DNA from 2 places in the Streptomyces sp. NPDC006235 genome. Region 1 is predicted to be linked to the other one. Evidence: predicted binding sites of a transcription regulator. Region 1 holds the regulator's gene; the other holds the start of a gene.
The links. Region 1 encodes HrcA, which represses chaperone genes, less so after heat shock. Its sites were predicted from a motif close to TTNGCACTCNGNNNNNCNGAGTGCNAA; they were not measured.

Region 2: the regulator HrcA is predicted to act here: its motif matches at 4,491-4,517, upstream of groES (co-chaperone GroES).

What each region holds. Positions count from the first base shown of each region.
Region 1 covers NZ_JBEXSR010000006.1:305,608-312,670, reverse strand. The annotation lists gene ABZ192_RS10675 (S41 family peptidase) at 1-264, opposite strand, end outside; gene ABZ192_RS10670 (hypothetical protein) at 310-867, opposite strand; gene ABZ192_RS10665 (VOC family protein) at 917-1,309, opposite strand; gene ABZ192_RS10660 (16S rRNA (uracil(1498)-N(3))-methyltransferase) at 1,328-2,068, opposite strand; gene ABZ192_RS10655 (nitronate monooxygenase) at 2,065-3,141, opposite strand; gene dnaJ (molecular chaperone DnaJ) at 3,356-4,492, opposite strand; gene hrcA (heat-inducible transcriptional repressor HrcA) at 4,492-5,508, opposite strand; gene ABZ192_RS10640 (MBL fold metallo-hydrolase) at 5,679-6,410, shown strand; gene ABZ192_RS10635 (DUF3097 domain-containing protein) at 6,442-7,063, shown strand, end outside.
Region 2 covers NZ_JBEXSR010000011.1:113,447-120,509, forward strand. The annotation lists gene ABZ192_RS16010 (hypothetical protein) at 1-1,399, opposite strand, end outside; gene ABZ192_RS16015 (ester cyclase) at 1,495-2,202, shown strand; gene groL (chaperonin GroEL) at 2,294-3,919, opposite strand; gene groES (co-chaperone GroES) at 4,036-4,344, opposite strand; gene ABZ192_RS16030 (polysaccharide deacetylase family protein) at 4,547-5,293, opposite strand; gene ABZ192_RS16035 (polysaccharide deacetylase family protein) at 5,290-6,213, opposite strand; gene ABZ192_RS16040 (methyltransferase domain-containing protein) at 6,354-7,063, shown strand, end outside.

The DNA.
Region 1 (7,063 bases):
CCAGTACGTCAGGCGCTTGGCGGGGCCGCCGTCGACCGGGGCGATGTGCACCTCGGGGGCGCCGTCGCGGGTGGAGGTCCAGGCGACCGTGGTGCCGTCGGGCGAGATACGGGGCAGGGTCACCGGCACGTTCTCGGCGCTGACCCGCCAGGCCCGTCCGCCGTCGAGAGGAGCGAGCCACACGTCGTCCTCGGCGGTGAAGGCGACCAGGTCACCGTGCACGTGCGGGAAGCGGAGGTAAGCAGGCGATGCGGACTGTGTCACCCGATCACCCTATGCAGGGAGGCCGTCGTACGGACAGGGTTCGGATCACTTGCCCTCGACAGGGCGGCAGTCCGGGTACCGGTCGCACCAGATGGTCTGCGTGACGGTCACGGTGACGGTGGGACCGGGCTGCCCGTTCGAGGGCCCGCCTCCGACGGGCGGCGGGCTGGTGGAGTTGCAGTCGCCGAGCCCGTCGACCTCGAACCACACCTTGCCGTCCACCTTGGCGGTGATGTTCCCGCGCACACAGGCGCCGTCCACCGCGTGGGTGACCTTGCCGTCGACGGTGATGTCCTTCCCGTCCTCCGTCTCCCCCTCGCAGTCGACGGTGACGACGGTCCTCTCACTCGCCGACGGCGACGGCTTCCCGCCCTGGCCGGAATCCCCGTAGGAGCCGGTGCACGTCAGCCAACGCACGGCCGCTTTCTGCCGGTTGAGCTCCTTGGTGACGGCTTCGTCGGTGGTGTACGCGACGGTCGCGGAACTGATCCCGCCACCGGGTTCACACGCCACCACGCCGCCGACGGCAGCCACCGCGCAGGTCACCGCGACCGCCACCGTACGGTTGCGCGGCCCTCGCCAAATCCTCCTCAGTGCCCCCATGGAGGGGAGCCTGCCACCGTCGCGGGCCGCGCGGTAGGGCGCAAAGGCGTCAGCCGCGCAGCAGCAACCACTCCTGCAGCTCGACCAAGTTGCCCTCGGGGTCCTTGAGGTGGGCGACGCGCAGGCGGTCGGTCAGGTGGGCCGGGCCGTGGAGGATCGTGGCGCCGCGCATCGTGATCTCCTCGCAGTACCCTTCCAGGGCGTCGACGCGCAGGACGACCAGGGAGCGGTGGCCGTTCGCCGTGTCGCCCAGCTCGTCCAGGACCTCGGCCATCATCGAGCGATCCTGCAAGGCGATGCCCGCGGAGCCCACCGCGGGGCTGAACTTCTCGTACGGCCCGTCCACCGCTCCCGACTGCGGCTTGAGGCCGAGGACCTCGCCGTAGAAGTGGTAGCAGGCGGCGAAGTCGGTCACGAGCAGTCGTACCTGGGCGAGTTCCACGGTGCCTCCGAGAGGGGTTCAGGTCCAGCGGCCGGTGCGAGCCAGGAGCACGGCCGCGGCCGCCGTCCCGGCAGTCGATGTGCGCAGCACGCTGCGCCCGAGGCGATACGCCTTGCCCCCCGCTTGTGCGAACAGCGCCAACTCCTCCGGCGCCACGCCCCCTTCGGGCCCCACGACGAGCACGATCTCCCCGGACGACGGCAGTTCGGCCGTCGCCAGCGCCTCGTCCCCGCTCTCGTGCAGCACGGCGGCGAAGTCGGCGGCGGCCAGCAGTGCGGCGACCTGCTTGGTCGTAGCCGCCTCCGCGACCTGCGGGAAGCGCACCCGGCGGGACTGCTTGCCCGCCTCCCGGGCCGTGGCCCGCCACTTGCCCAGCGCCTTCAGCCCGCGGTCGCCCTTCCACTGCGTGATGCAGCGCGCCGCCGCCCACGGCACGATCGCGTCGACGCCGACCTCCGTCATCGTCTCGACGGCCAGCTCTCCGCGGTCGCCCTTGGGCAGCGCCTGGACGACGGTGAGGCGGGGCTGCTCCGGCGGTTCCTCCGTCACCGGGTCCAGCCGGACGATCAGCCGGTCCTTGCCCTCGGTGTCGAGCACGACACCGTCCGCCCAGCGCCCGGCCCCGTCCGTGAGGACGACGTCCTCACCGGGCCGCAGCCGCTTCACGGAGACGGCGTGCCGCCCCTCCGGGCCGTCGAGGACGTGACGGCCGCCGCCGGCCGCGTCGAAGTGCTCGACCACGAACACCGGAGCCGTCATCGGATCCCGCCTCCGCCCGACAACGCTGTCCGCGCGGAGGCGAGTTCACCGGCCAGCACCTCCACGAGCTGTCCGGCGGGCAGCTCCCGCGCCATCCGGTGGCCCTGCCCGGCCCACAGCGCCATGCCCTGCGCGTCCCCCGCCTTGGCGGCGGCCTTGCGCAGCGGCGCGGTGAGGTGGTGGATCTCGGGGTAGGCGGCGGGCGCGTACGGGCCGTGCTCGCGCAGGAAGCGGTTGACCAGACCGCGCGCCGGGCGCCCGGAGAAGGCCCGGGTCAACTCCGTTCGGACGAACAGGGGGTTGGTCAGCGCCTGCTTGTGCAGGGCGTTCGCGCCCGACTCGGCGGTGGCGAGGAACGCGGTGCCGAGCTGGGCCGCGCTCGCGCCCGCCGCGAGGACCGCGGCGATCTGGCCGCCGCGCATGATGCCGCCGGCGGCGATGATCGGGATGTTCACGGTCTCCCGGATCTGGGCGACCAGCGACAGCAGCCCGATGCCGGAACCGTCCGTCTCGGGGATGTCCCGGTGCGTGCCCTGGTGGCCGCCGGCCTCGACGCCCTGCGCGATGACCGCGTCCGCGCCGGACCGCTCCACGGCCCGGGCCTCGTCCGGCGTGGTGGCGGTGACCAGGACGAAGGTGCCGACGCGGTGCAGGGCGTCGACGACCTCCCGGCTCGGGGCGCCGAAGTGGAACGACACCACCGGCACGGGGTTGTCGCGCAGGACCGCGAGCTTGGTCTCGTAGCCGTCGTCGCGGCCGCTCTCGGGGTCGCCGAGCTCGGCCTCGTACCAGGAGGCCTCGCCGGCCAGCTGGTGGGCGTAGACGTCGATAGCGGCCGGGTCGGCGTACTCCGGCTGCGGCATGAAGAGGTTCACGCCGAAGGGCCTGCCGGTGAGGCTCCTCAGCTGCTTGATCTCCTCGTACATCCCGTCTGCGGTCTTGTACCCGGCGGCGAGGAACCCGAGCCCGCCCGCCTCGCACACGGCGGCGGCGAGCTTCGGCACGGAGACGCCGCCCGCCATGGGGGCCTGCACGATCGGGTGGGGGAAGAGATCGGTCAGCGCGGAGGACATGACCGCATGTTGTCACGTCCTCCGGACTGCTCCGAAACCGGCCTGCCGTGTGGCATAGACCAGAGGAAAAGCCACCTGCCGACCCTCGGGGAAGCCCCTGTCACCGCCCGTTGAACGCGTCCTTCAGCCGAGAGAACACCCCCTGCTGCCCCGGCTGACTGTGCCTGCCCGGGGCCCGACCCCCGGACCCCCAGCAGAGGCCGGACCGCCGGCGTCACCGGCCGTTGAACGCATCCTTCAACCGCGAGAACAACCCCTGCTGCCCCGGCTGGAACTGCCCCTGAGGCCGTTCCTCGCCGCGCAGCTTGGCCAGCTCGCGGAGCAGGCGCTCCTGCTCGACGTCCAGCTTGCTCGGGGTCTGGACCTCGACGTGGACGATGAGGTCGCCGCGTCCGCCGCCGCGCAGGTGCGTGACACCGCGGCCGTGCAGCGGGATCGACTGGCCGGACTGGGTGCCCGGGCGGATGTCGACCTCCTCCAGGCCGTCCAGCGTCTCCAGCGGCACCTTCGTGCCGAGGGCGGCCGCCGTCATCGGGAGCGTGACCGTGCAGTGCAGGTCGTCGCCGCGCCGCTGGAACTGCGAGTGCGGCAGTTCGTGGATCTCGACGTACAGGTCGCCCGCGGGACCGCCGCCGGGCCCGACCTCGCCCTCACCGGCGAGCTGGATGCGCGTGCCGTTGTCGACACCGGCGGGGATCTTCACCGTCAGCGTGCGACGGGAGCGGACGCGGCCGTCGCCGGCGCACTCCGGGCAGGGGGTCGGGACGACCGTGCCGAAGCCCTGGCACTGCGGGCAGGGCCGCGAGGTCATGACCTGGCCGAGGAAGGACCGCGTGACCTGGGACACCTCACCGCGACCGCGGCACATGTCACACGTCTGGGCGGAGGTCCCCGGCGCCGCGCCCTCACCACTGCAGGTGTTGCAGACGACCGCCGTGTCGACCTGGATGTCCTTCGTCGTGCCGAAGGCAGCCTCGTCGAGCTCGATCTCGATGCGGATCATGGCGTCCTGGCCGCGGCGGGTGCGCGAGCGCGGTCCGCGCTGCGACGCCGTGCCGAAGAACGCGTCCATGATGTCGGAGAAGTTCCCGAAGCCGCCGGCCCCGAAGCCGCCCGCGCCGCCGCCTCCGGCCTGCGAGAGCGGGTCGCCGCCGAGGTCGTAGACCTGCTTCTTCTGCGGGTCCGACAGCACCTCGTAGGCGGCGTTGATCTCCTTGAACCGCTCCTGGGTCTTCGGATCGGGGTTGACGTCCGGGTGCAGCTCGCGCGCGAGCCGCCGGAAGGCCTTCTTGATCTCTTCCTGCGACGCGTCGCGGCGCACGCCGAGTACGGCGTAGTAGTCCGTGGCCACTACGACTCCGCCAGGATCTGTCCGACGTACCGTGCCACTGCGCGTACCGCTCCCATCGTTCCCGGGTAGTCCATGCGGGTCGGTCCGACCACGCCGAGCTTGGCGACAGCCTCGCCGCCCGAACCGTAGCCGACCGACACGACGGACGTGGAGTTGAGTCCTTCGTGGGCGTTCTCATGACCGATCCGTACGGTCACGCCCGGATCCTGCGCCTCGCCGAGCAGCTTGAGGAGCACCACCTGCTCCTCCAGCGCCTCCAGCACCGGCCGGATCGTGAGGGGAAAGTCATGCCCGAAGCGGGTCAGGTTGGCGGTGCCGCCGATCATCAGCCGCTCCTCGTTCTCCTCGACGAGCGTCTCCAGAAGTGTGGAGAGCACCGTGGAGACCGTACCCCGGTCCTCGTGCTCGAACGCCTCCGGCAGATCCTCCACCAGACTCGGCACATCCGTGAAACGGCGGTTCGCCACCCGGCTGTTGAGCCGCGCCCGCAGATCCGCGAGCGAGGCCTCGCCGAAGGGCGCCGGGCAGTCGACCACGCGCTGCTCGACCCGCCCGGTGTCCGTGATCAGCACGAGCATCAGCCGCGCGGGCGCGAGAGCGAGCAGCTCCACGTGCCGCACGGTCGAGCGGGTCAGCGACGGGTACTGCACGACGGCGACCTGGCGTGTGAGCTGGGCCAGCAGCCGTACCGTACGCGCCACGACGTCGTCGAGGTCGACGGCGCCCTCGAGGAAGTTCTGGATCGCGCGCCGCTCGGGCGCGGTCATCGGCTTGACGCCGGCCAGCTTGTCCACGAACAGCCGGTAGCCCTTGTCGGTGGGGATGCGCCCGGCGCTGGTGTGCGGCTGGGCGATGTACCCCTCGTCCTCCAGGGCCGCCATGTCGTTGCGGACCGTGGCCGGCGAGACGCCGAGGTTGTGCCGCTCGGTGAGGGCCTTGGAGCCGACCGGCTCCTCGGTGCCGACGTAGTCCTGGACGATGGCGCGCAGCACCTGAAGCCTGCGTTCACTGAGCATTCGCGCGCACCTCCAGAAGTCGTCCGCCTCGTGTCCTGCCTGTGGGCCTGGCACTCTGCGCGTGCGAGTGCCAGCATTCCCCGCCAAGTGTACGGCTGTGGGGTACACCCCCGGCAAGGCTGGTCGCGTGCTGTCGTGCCCGGGGCGGCGGTCACCGCTAGCGTCGCCGTATGACGGTGACTTGGGAAGAGCTCGGATGGGAGCGCGTGGCCGCGGGGGTGGGGCGGTGCCGGCTCCCGGTGTGGGACTGCACGGTGGGGCTGGTCGCCGGTGAGGGCGCGGTCCTCATGATCGACGCGGGGTCGAGCCCGGCCGAGGGCGCGCGGTTGCGCGAGCAGGCGCGGTCGCTCACCGGTCACCGTGTGACGCATCTCGCGCTGACCCACCCCCACTTCGACCATGTCTTCGGGGTGGCGGAGTTCACGGACGCGGAGGTGTTCGGCGCGGTGGGCGTGGACGCGGTGCTGACGCGCCTGCGGGACCGCGAGGAGCTGCGCGCGGACGCGGTGCGTCACGGCCTGGCGCAGACCACCGCGCGGGAGGCGGCGGACCGGCTGGTCGCGCCCCCCCACCTGGTCTCCGGCGAGTGGACCCTCGACCTGGGCGGCGGACGCCAGGTGCTGCTGGCCAACGTGGGCCCCGGGCACACCGCACACGACCTGGCGGTGCTGGTGCCGGGGGATCCGGAGGTGGTGTTCTGCGGCGACCTGGTCGAGGAGTCCGGCGAGCCGCAGGCGGGCCCCGACGCCGTGCCGTCGCACTGGCCGGCCGCCCTGGACCGGCTGCTCGACCTGGGCGGCGAGGACGCGCTGTACGTGCCCGGTCACGGAGCGGTGGTGGACGCGGCGTTCGTCCGTGCCCAGCGTGACGCGCTGGCCGCCGGTTTCGGCGTGTCTCCGTGACCACCCACCGGCTTCTCCTATCGTCATCAGAATGCGCCAGTACTCGCCCGATCTGACTCCGCCGTGGAAGAAGCCGCAGCAGCCGGTGCCCGAGGTTCCGGCGGAGCCGGGTCTGGTCGTCGAGGAGGCCGGGACCGGCTTCTGCGGTGCGGTGATCCGCTGCGAGGCGGGCACGGTGACACTGGAGGACCGCTTCGGCAAGCACCGGGTGTTCCCCATGGAGCCGCGCGGCTTCCTCCTGGAGGGCAGGGTCGTGACCCTGGTCCGCCCCGCGCCCGCCGGCCCCGCACGCCCCACCCGCACGGCCTCCGGTTCGGTCGCCGTCCCCGGTGCCCGCGCACGCGTGGCCCGCGCCGGGCGCATCTACGTCGAGGGCCGGCACGACGCCGAGCTGGTCGAGCGGGTCTGGGGCGACGACCTGCGCATCGAGGGCGTGGTCGTGGAGTACCTGGAGGGCGTCGACGACCTGCCGTCGATCGTCGCCGACTTCGCCCCCGGCCCGGACGCGCGGCTGGGCGTGCTGGTGGACCACCTGGTGCCGGGCTCGAAGGAGTGGCGCATCGCGCAGTCGGTGACGAGCGACCACGCCCTGGTCGTCGGCCACCCCTACATCGACATCTGGGAGGCGGTGAAACCGTCGTCCCTGGGCATCG
Region 2 (7,063 bases), on a different contig from region 1:
AGGCGAGTGCTCTGTCGGCCAGGCTCGGAATGCTCAACGCGAGGGCCTCCGCCCGGTGGAAGTGCCCGAGAGCGGCCCAAGCCCAGGGCAGGGTGCGGTCGATCGCCTCGTTCCTGGATTCGAGCTGTTCACGCCGGATGGCCAGCCGGACACTGTCCGTCAGATCGGGGACGCCGCTCTCGATGAGAAGATCCTCGGCGACCCGGATCTCGGCGAGTGCCACGGCGTCGCCGCCGGTCACCTCCAGCAATCGGTCGTGCCGTGCCGCGTCCGTCGCCCAGCCGACCACCCGTGGCACGTCTCGCGTCACGTTCAGCAGCCGGAAGTACCCCCGCAGCAGATAGTCCGGCGTGCCCTCCGGCCAGCCCCGCCCGCGCCACTCCTCCGCCCAGGCGTGCAGCTTCGCGCGGTAGAGGTCCGTCTCGGACGGGCCGAGCATCTCCTCCGCCTGGGACTGCAGCTCCTCGTGACCGAGCAGGTAGACGTCGACGCGCAGGCCGAAGGTCCGTCCCGCCCGGGTGCTCAGGACGTCCCGCACCCGGTACGGAACCGCGCCGGTCAGGGCGGCCAGGTCCTCGGCGGTCAGGCCACCGCGCGCCACCGCGACCAGGCCCAGCAGGTCGTGCTCCAGGCCGCCCGTCCCGATCAGCCGCTTCAGTTCGCGTTCCGCCTCCGCGCGGATCGCCCGGGCGTACGGGGAGGGCGACAGCGTCCGTACGATCGCGGGGTCGCGCAGCGGATGGTCCTCGGGTACGTCACCGGGCAGCGGCGGGTTGAGCCGCCCCGCGACCAGGACCCGCATGCCGGCCTCCGGGCGGGCGGGCAGCAGGCTCGCGATGCTGTGGGCGTCCGGGCCGGTCGTGACGCCGCGGTCCTCGTCCAGGCCGTCGACCAGGAGGACCAGGCGCTGTCCGCGCTCGGCGCAGGCGCGGGCGGCGGCGCCGTACAGGTACAGGAGGTGGGCCTCGCGGGTCGCCACGGTCAGGTGGGCGGGCAGGGCCTCTCCGGCGAGCTCCGCCAGTTGTTCGAGTACGACGTCCACGTACGCCGCGACGTCGTTCTGGGCGCCCAGGCGGGCCGTGATGAAGAACGGCACGATCCGTACGCCCTGCGGAGGGTGCAGGGCGAACCACGACAGCAGTGCCGTCTTGCCGGCCCAGGCGCCCGCGCGCCACCAGGCGTACGCGGGGCCGGAGTCGGCCGTGCCGAAGGCGGACAGGTCGGCCAACTCCTCCTCGCGGTCGACGAGTCGGGGCGGGGCGATGCGGCGGACCTGCTCCCAGTACGCCGAACGCACCGCCGGGACGAGCAGGATGCGGTTGTGATCGCCCGTGACGGCCAGGGCGATGTCCCCACCCGCGGCCACCGACCGCTCCCCCCGCTTCCCCCACCAGCGCATGGCCTCATGATGCCAAAGGGCCGGGAGGCGACGAGCGGCTCGCGTGGGGACAATGGAACTGTTCAGCCGGACCCAGGGGGGCCGGAGGCGAGGCCATGACCTTCGTACAGCTCATCGAATGCAGGACCAGCCGGCTCGACGAGATGAACCGGCTGATGGACAGGTGGGTCGAGCAGACCAAGGGGAAACGGACCGCTACGCACAGTGTCGTGGCGAAGGACCGGGCCGACTCCTCGCACATCGTCGAGATCGTGGAGTTCCCGTCGTACGAGGACGCGATGCGCAACTCCGGGCTTCCGGAGACCGACCGGATCTTCCAGGACATGGTGGCGCTCTGCGACGAGGCGCCGACGTTCACGGACCTGGACGTGGTGCGGGACGAGCAGCTGAACGCGGCCACGGCGCGCAGGTTCTTCGAGCTGGCGCCCGGGCAGGGTGCGGCGCCCGCGTTCAACGACGTGTTCATCGAGGACTACCACGACCACGATCCGGCCAATGTGCAGGACGTCATCGGGCTGGACGCGTTGCGGCGCGAGGTGGAGGTGTGGCGGGGCGGGTTCGACTTCTCGTTCACCATCGAGGACCAGATCGCCCAGGGCGACCGGGTCTGCACCCGGTGGACCTTCCGGGGCAGGCACAAGGGTGACTTCCTCGGGATTCCGCCGACCGGGAAGGACGTCACCATGACCGGGACGACCATCCACCGCTGCACGCCGGACGGGAAGCTCGCCGAGGGCTGGTGGCAGTACGACCGGCTGGGGCTGATGCAGCAGCTCGGGGCGCTGGATCCGCTGGAGTTGTGAGGGGACCTCACCCTCATGACGGGACCGCCACAAGGGAGAGGCCCCCGTTCCGCACGCGGCGGAACGGGGGCCTCTCGCAGAGGTCGGTGCCTCAGTGGGCGTGGCCGTGGCCGTGGCCCGCGGCGGCCGGCTCCTCCTCTTCCTTCTTCTCGACGACCAGGGTCTCGGTCGTGAGCAGGAGGGAGGCGATGGAGGCGGCGTTCTCCAGGGCGGAGCGGGTGACCTTGACCGGGTCGATGACGCCGGCCTTGATCAGGTCGCCGTACTCGCCGGTGGCGGCGTTGAAGCCCTGGCCCTTGTCGAGCTCGGCGACCTTGGAGGTGATGACGTAACCCTCCAGGCCGGCGTTCTCGGCGATCCAGCGCAGCGGCTCGACGACCGCGCGGCGGACGACCGCCACACCGGTGGCCTCGTCGCCGGTCTTGCCGAGGCTGCCCTCGAGGACCTTGGCGGCGTGGACCAGAGCGGAGCCACCACCGGAGACGATGCCCTCCTCGACCGCGGCGCGGGTCGCGGAGATGGCGTCCTCCAGACGGTGCTTGCGCTCCTTGAGCTCGACCTCGGTGGCGGCACCCACACGGATGACGCACACGCCGCCGGCCAGCTTCGCGAGGCGCTCCTGGAGCTTCTCGCGGTCCCAGTCGGAGTCGGTGGTCTCGATCTCGGCCTTGATCTGGGCGACACGGCCCTGCACGTCGTCCTTGTTGCCGGCGCCGTCGACGACCGTGGTGTCGTCCTTGGTGACGGTGACGCGGCGGGCGGAGCCGAGCACGTCCAGGCCGACCTGGTCGAGCTTGAGGCCGACCTCCTCGGAGACGACCGTGGCGCCGGTGAGGACCGCCAGGTCCTGCAGCATCGCCTTGCGGCGGTCGCCGAAGCCGGGGGCCTTCACCGCGACGGCGTTGAAGGTGCCGCGGATCTTGTTCACGACGAGGGTCGACAGGGCCTCGCCCTCGACGTCCTCGGCGATGATCAGCAGCGGCTTGGAGGAGTTGGACTGGATGACCTTCTCCAGCAGCGGCAGGAGGTCCGCGATGGCGGAGATCTTGCCCTGCGTGATGAGGATGTACGGGTCGTCCAGGACGGCTTCCATGCGCTCCTGGTCCGTCACGAAGTACGGCGACAGGTAGCCCTTGTCGAAGGCCATGCCCTCGGTGAAGTCCAGCTCCAGACCGAAGGTGTTGGACTCCTCGACGGTGATGACACCGTCCTTGCCGACCTTGTCCATCGCCTCGGCGATGAGCTCGCCGACCTGCTGGTCCTGGGCGGACAGCGCGGCGACGGCGGCGATGTCGGACTTCTCGTCGATCGGGCGGGCCGAGGCGAGCAGGTCCTCGGAGATCGCGGCGACGGCGGCGTCGATGCCCTTCTTCAGGGCGGCCGGGGAGGCACCGGCGGCGACGTTCTTCAGGCCCTCGCGCACGAGCGCCTGGGCGAGCACGGTCGCGGTGGTCGTACCGTCACCCGCGATGTCGTTGGTCTTGGTCGCCACCTCCTTGACCAGCTGGGCACCGAGGTTCTCGTACGGGTCCTCGATCTCGACCTCGCGGGCGATCGTGACACCGTCGTTGGTGATGGTGGGGGCGCCGAACTTCTTGTCGATGACGACGTTGCGGCCCTTGGGGCCGATCGTCACCTTGACCGTGTCGGCAAGCTTGTTGACGCCGCGCTCGAGGGCGCGACGGGCGTCCTCGTCGAACTTCAGGATCTTCGCCATGGGAGCGTGAGCCCTCTTCCGGAATCAGGGTTAACGGCACTGCGCCCCGGGCGCCCGGCTTCTTATCGATCGCGGGGGGCCAGGGGCGCAGCTCAAAGCAATGTGCTTGGGGTGAATTACTTCTCGACGATCGCGAGCACGTCACGGGCCGAGAGGACGAGGTACTCCTCGCCGTTGTACTTCACCTCGGTGCCGCCGTACTTGCTGTAGAGCACGACGTCGCCGACGGAGACGTCGAGCGGAAGACGGTTGCCGTCCTCGAAGCGGCCCGGGCCCACGGCCAGGACGACGCCCTCCTGGGGCTTCTCCTTGGCGGTGTCCGGGATGACCAGGCCAGAGGCGGTGGTCTGCTCGGCGTCGAGCGGCTGGACCACGATGCGGTCCTCGAGCGGCTTGATGGCAACCTTGGAGCTGGTGGTCGTCACGATCCGACCTCCCCCTTCGGAGATCTCACGGGGTTAACTGTCTGAGGTGGCGACCAGGTGGATCCGTCGTCGCGGGTGCCGGACCTGCCCGTCGCTGTGTTGGCACTCTCCAGTGGGGAGTGCCAGAGCCGAGACTATGACTGCGATTAGCACTCGGTCAAGCGGACTGCTAATTCGCCGCGGCGCGTCGGCCAGGTGCTCTTTACAGGTAGTCCTCCAGCCGCCCCACGCGAAGCCCGCTCCTCTCGATCTCCCGCAACAGCCGCTCCGTCCGTTCGGTCAGGGTCGGGGAGGCCGTCTCGCCCGACGGCACAGAGACGATGTCGCCGGGCCGCAGGCCGGGGCGGCCGCTGGTGTACGTCAGCTCGCCCTCGGCGTTCGCGGACGCCCGCCACAGGACCACCGCCCGGATGCCGCAGTCGGCGGCGGCGCGCAGGGTCGTCGTGTCGTACGTGCCGTAGGGCGGGCGGAAGAGACGGGGGCGGATGCCGAAGCGGGAGCGGAGCTTGTGCTGCTGGCCGCAGATCTCGGCGCGCTGGCCGGCGTAGGGCAGGCCGCGCAGGGCGGGGTGGTCGAGGGTGTGGTTCTGGATCGACGCGCCGACCGCGCGCAGGCGGGCGAAGTGGCCGTAGCCGGGACCCACGACGCTGTCCGTGAGGAACATGCTGACCGGAAGCCGCCGTTCGCGGACGAGGGCGACGAAGCCGGGGTCGCGCTCGGCGCCGTCGTCGTAGGTCAGGAAGACCACCCGGTCGCGGGTGCGGACGTGGTCCACGACGGGCGGGAGACCGTCTCGGTCGCCTCGCTCCGGCCCGCGGACGTCGCTCGACGCGTGCGCCGGGGACCGGCCCCGGCCGTCCGCACCCGTGTGCTCCCCCGCGGCCGCGGTGCAGCCGGCCAGCAGGATCGCGCCCGCGCACACCACGGCGGTCGGCGACCGCCGCCTCACAGGTAGTCCTCCAGCCGGCCCACCGCGTACCCCTCGGCCGTGACCTTGTCCAGGAACCGGCGGATCATGTCGGGCATCGTGCCCTGCCAGTGGTCGCGGCCGCGGAAGTGGGTGAGGACGATGTCGCCCGGGTGCAGTCTCCGGTCCCGCTCGCGGTACTCCCAGTGGTCGGCGAAGACCTCCTCGTTCCACAGGGGGGCGTACTCGATGCCGCAGGCCTTGGCGGCGCGCAGGGTCGCCCTGTCGTAGCTGCCGTAGGGCGGGCGGAAGAGGGTGGGGCGCGTGCCGTAGCGCTTCTCGATGAGGCGCTGCATGCCGCAGATCTCGCGCTTCTGCGTGCGGTAGGGCAGGCCCCGCATGAGGCGGTGGCGGAGGGTGTGGTTGTTCAGGACCACGCCCCGGTCCTGCATCTTCTCGAAGTAGCCGTAGTCGTTCCGGATCAGGTAGCCGCTGAGGAAGGCGCTGTACGGGACCTTCAGGTCGCTCATCATCCGCAGGAACGCCGGGTCCTTCTCGGCGCCGTCGTCGATGGTGAGGAAGACGACCTTGTCCCGGGTGGGGACGGTGGTGAAGACGGGCGGGAGGTTCAGTCTCCGGTGGCCCTTCACCGCGAAGCCCTCGCGGGTCCTGATCCTCGGCTTCTTCGCGGGGGCCGGCGGGGCGGTCAGCGGGACGGTCCGCAGCCCCCAGCGCTGCGCGGCGGCGACCCGGGCGGCGTGCGCGGCGCGCAGTTTCGAGGCGTAGGAGTCGAGCGCGCGGGCCGGGGGCGCGTCGAGGGGCTGCTGGCCGCCGGCCGCGGTGACCCGGCCGTTGTCGCCCTGCGCGCAGCCCGAGGCGATGGCGGCGAGGGTGAGGACGGCGAGGCCGATCCGCACACCGCCAGACGCCCGCCTTTTGTCATTTTGTACGACTGCTCGCATGATGCGGGATCCTCGCAGCCGGCTCCCCCGGACCGGACCCGACACCGCGACGGACGGCGCAGCATCCACCGAGTGGCCCACACGCGGTCCGGGTCGGGCCGGACGGCCGCCCGCACCGCCCCGTGGCCCACAATGATCCGGTGAACGACCTCGCCCTCCTCCTCACCCCCGAAGGCCGCGCCCTCCTCGACGAGGTGCGGAACACCGATCCGGCGCGGGAGCTGGCCGTCGCGACCCGGTTGCGCCGTGAGCACCCCGCCGAGCTGGTGTCGGCGGCGCTGGGCCAGGCGCGGCTGCGGCAGCGGGCGGTGGTGAAGTTCGGGGCGCGGGACGCGGGGCGGATGTTCTTCACGCCGAACGGGGTGGAGCAGTCGACCCGGGCGAGCGTGGCGGCCTACCGGGCGCGGCGGCTGGCGGAGTCGGGCGTGACCTCGGTCGCCGACCTGTGCTGCGGCATCGGCGGTGACGCGATCGCCCTGGCCCGGGCCGGGATCCGGGTCCTGGCCGTCGACCGGGACCCGGCGGCGGCCGCGGCGGCCCGGGCGAACGCCGAGGCGCTGGAGCTGGCCGACCTGATCGAGGTGCGGGAGGCGGACGTCACGCAGGTGGGCACGGCCGGTTACGACGCCGTGTTCGTCGACCCGGCCAGGCGCGGCGGCCGGGGCCGGATCTTCGACCCCGAGGCGTACTCGCCGCCGCTGTCCTGGGCGGTGTTGGCGGCCCGCCACGCCCCCCGCGCCGCCGCGCTGAAGGTCGCCCCCGGCATCCCGCACGAGGCGGTCCCCGAGGACGCCGAGGCCGAGTGGATCTCCGACGGCGGTGACGTGAAGGAGGCGGTGCTGTGGTTCGG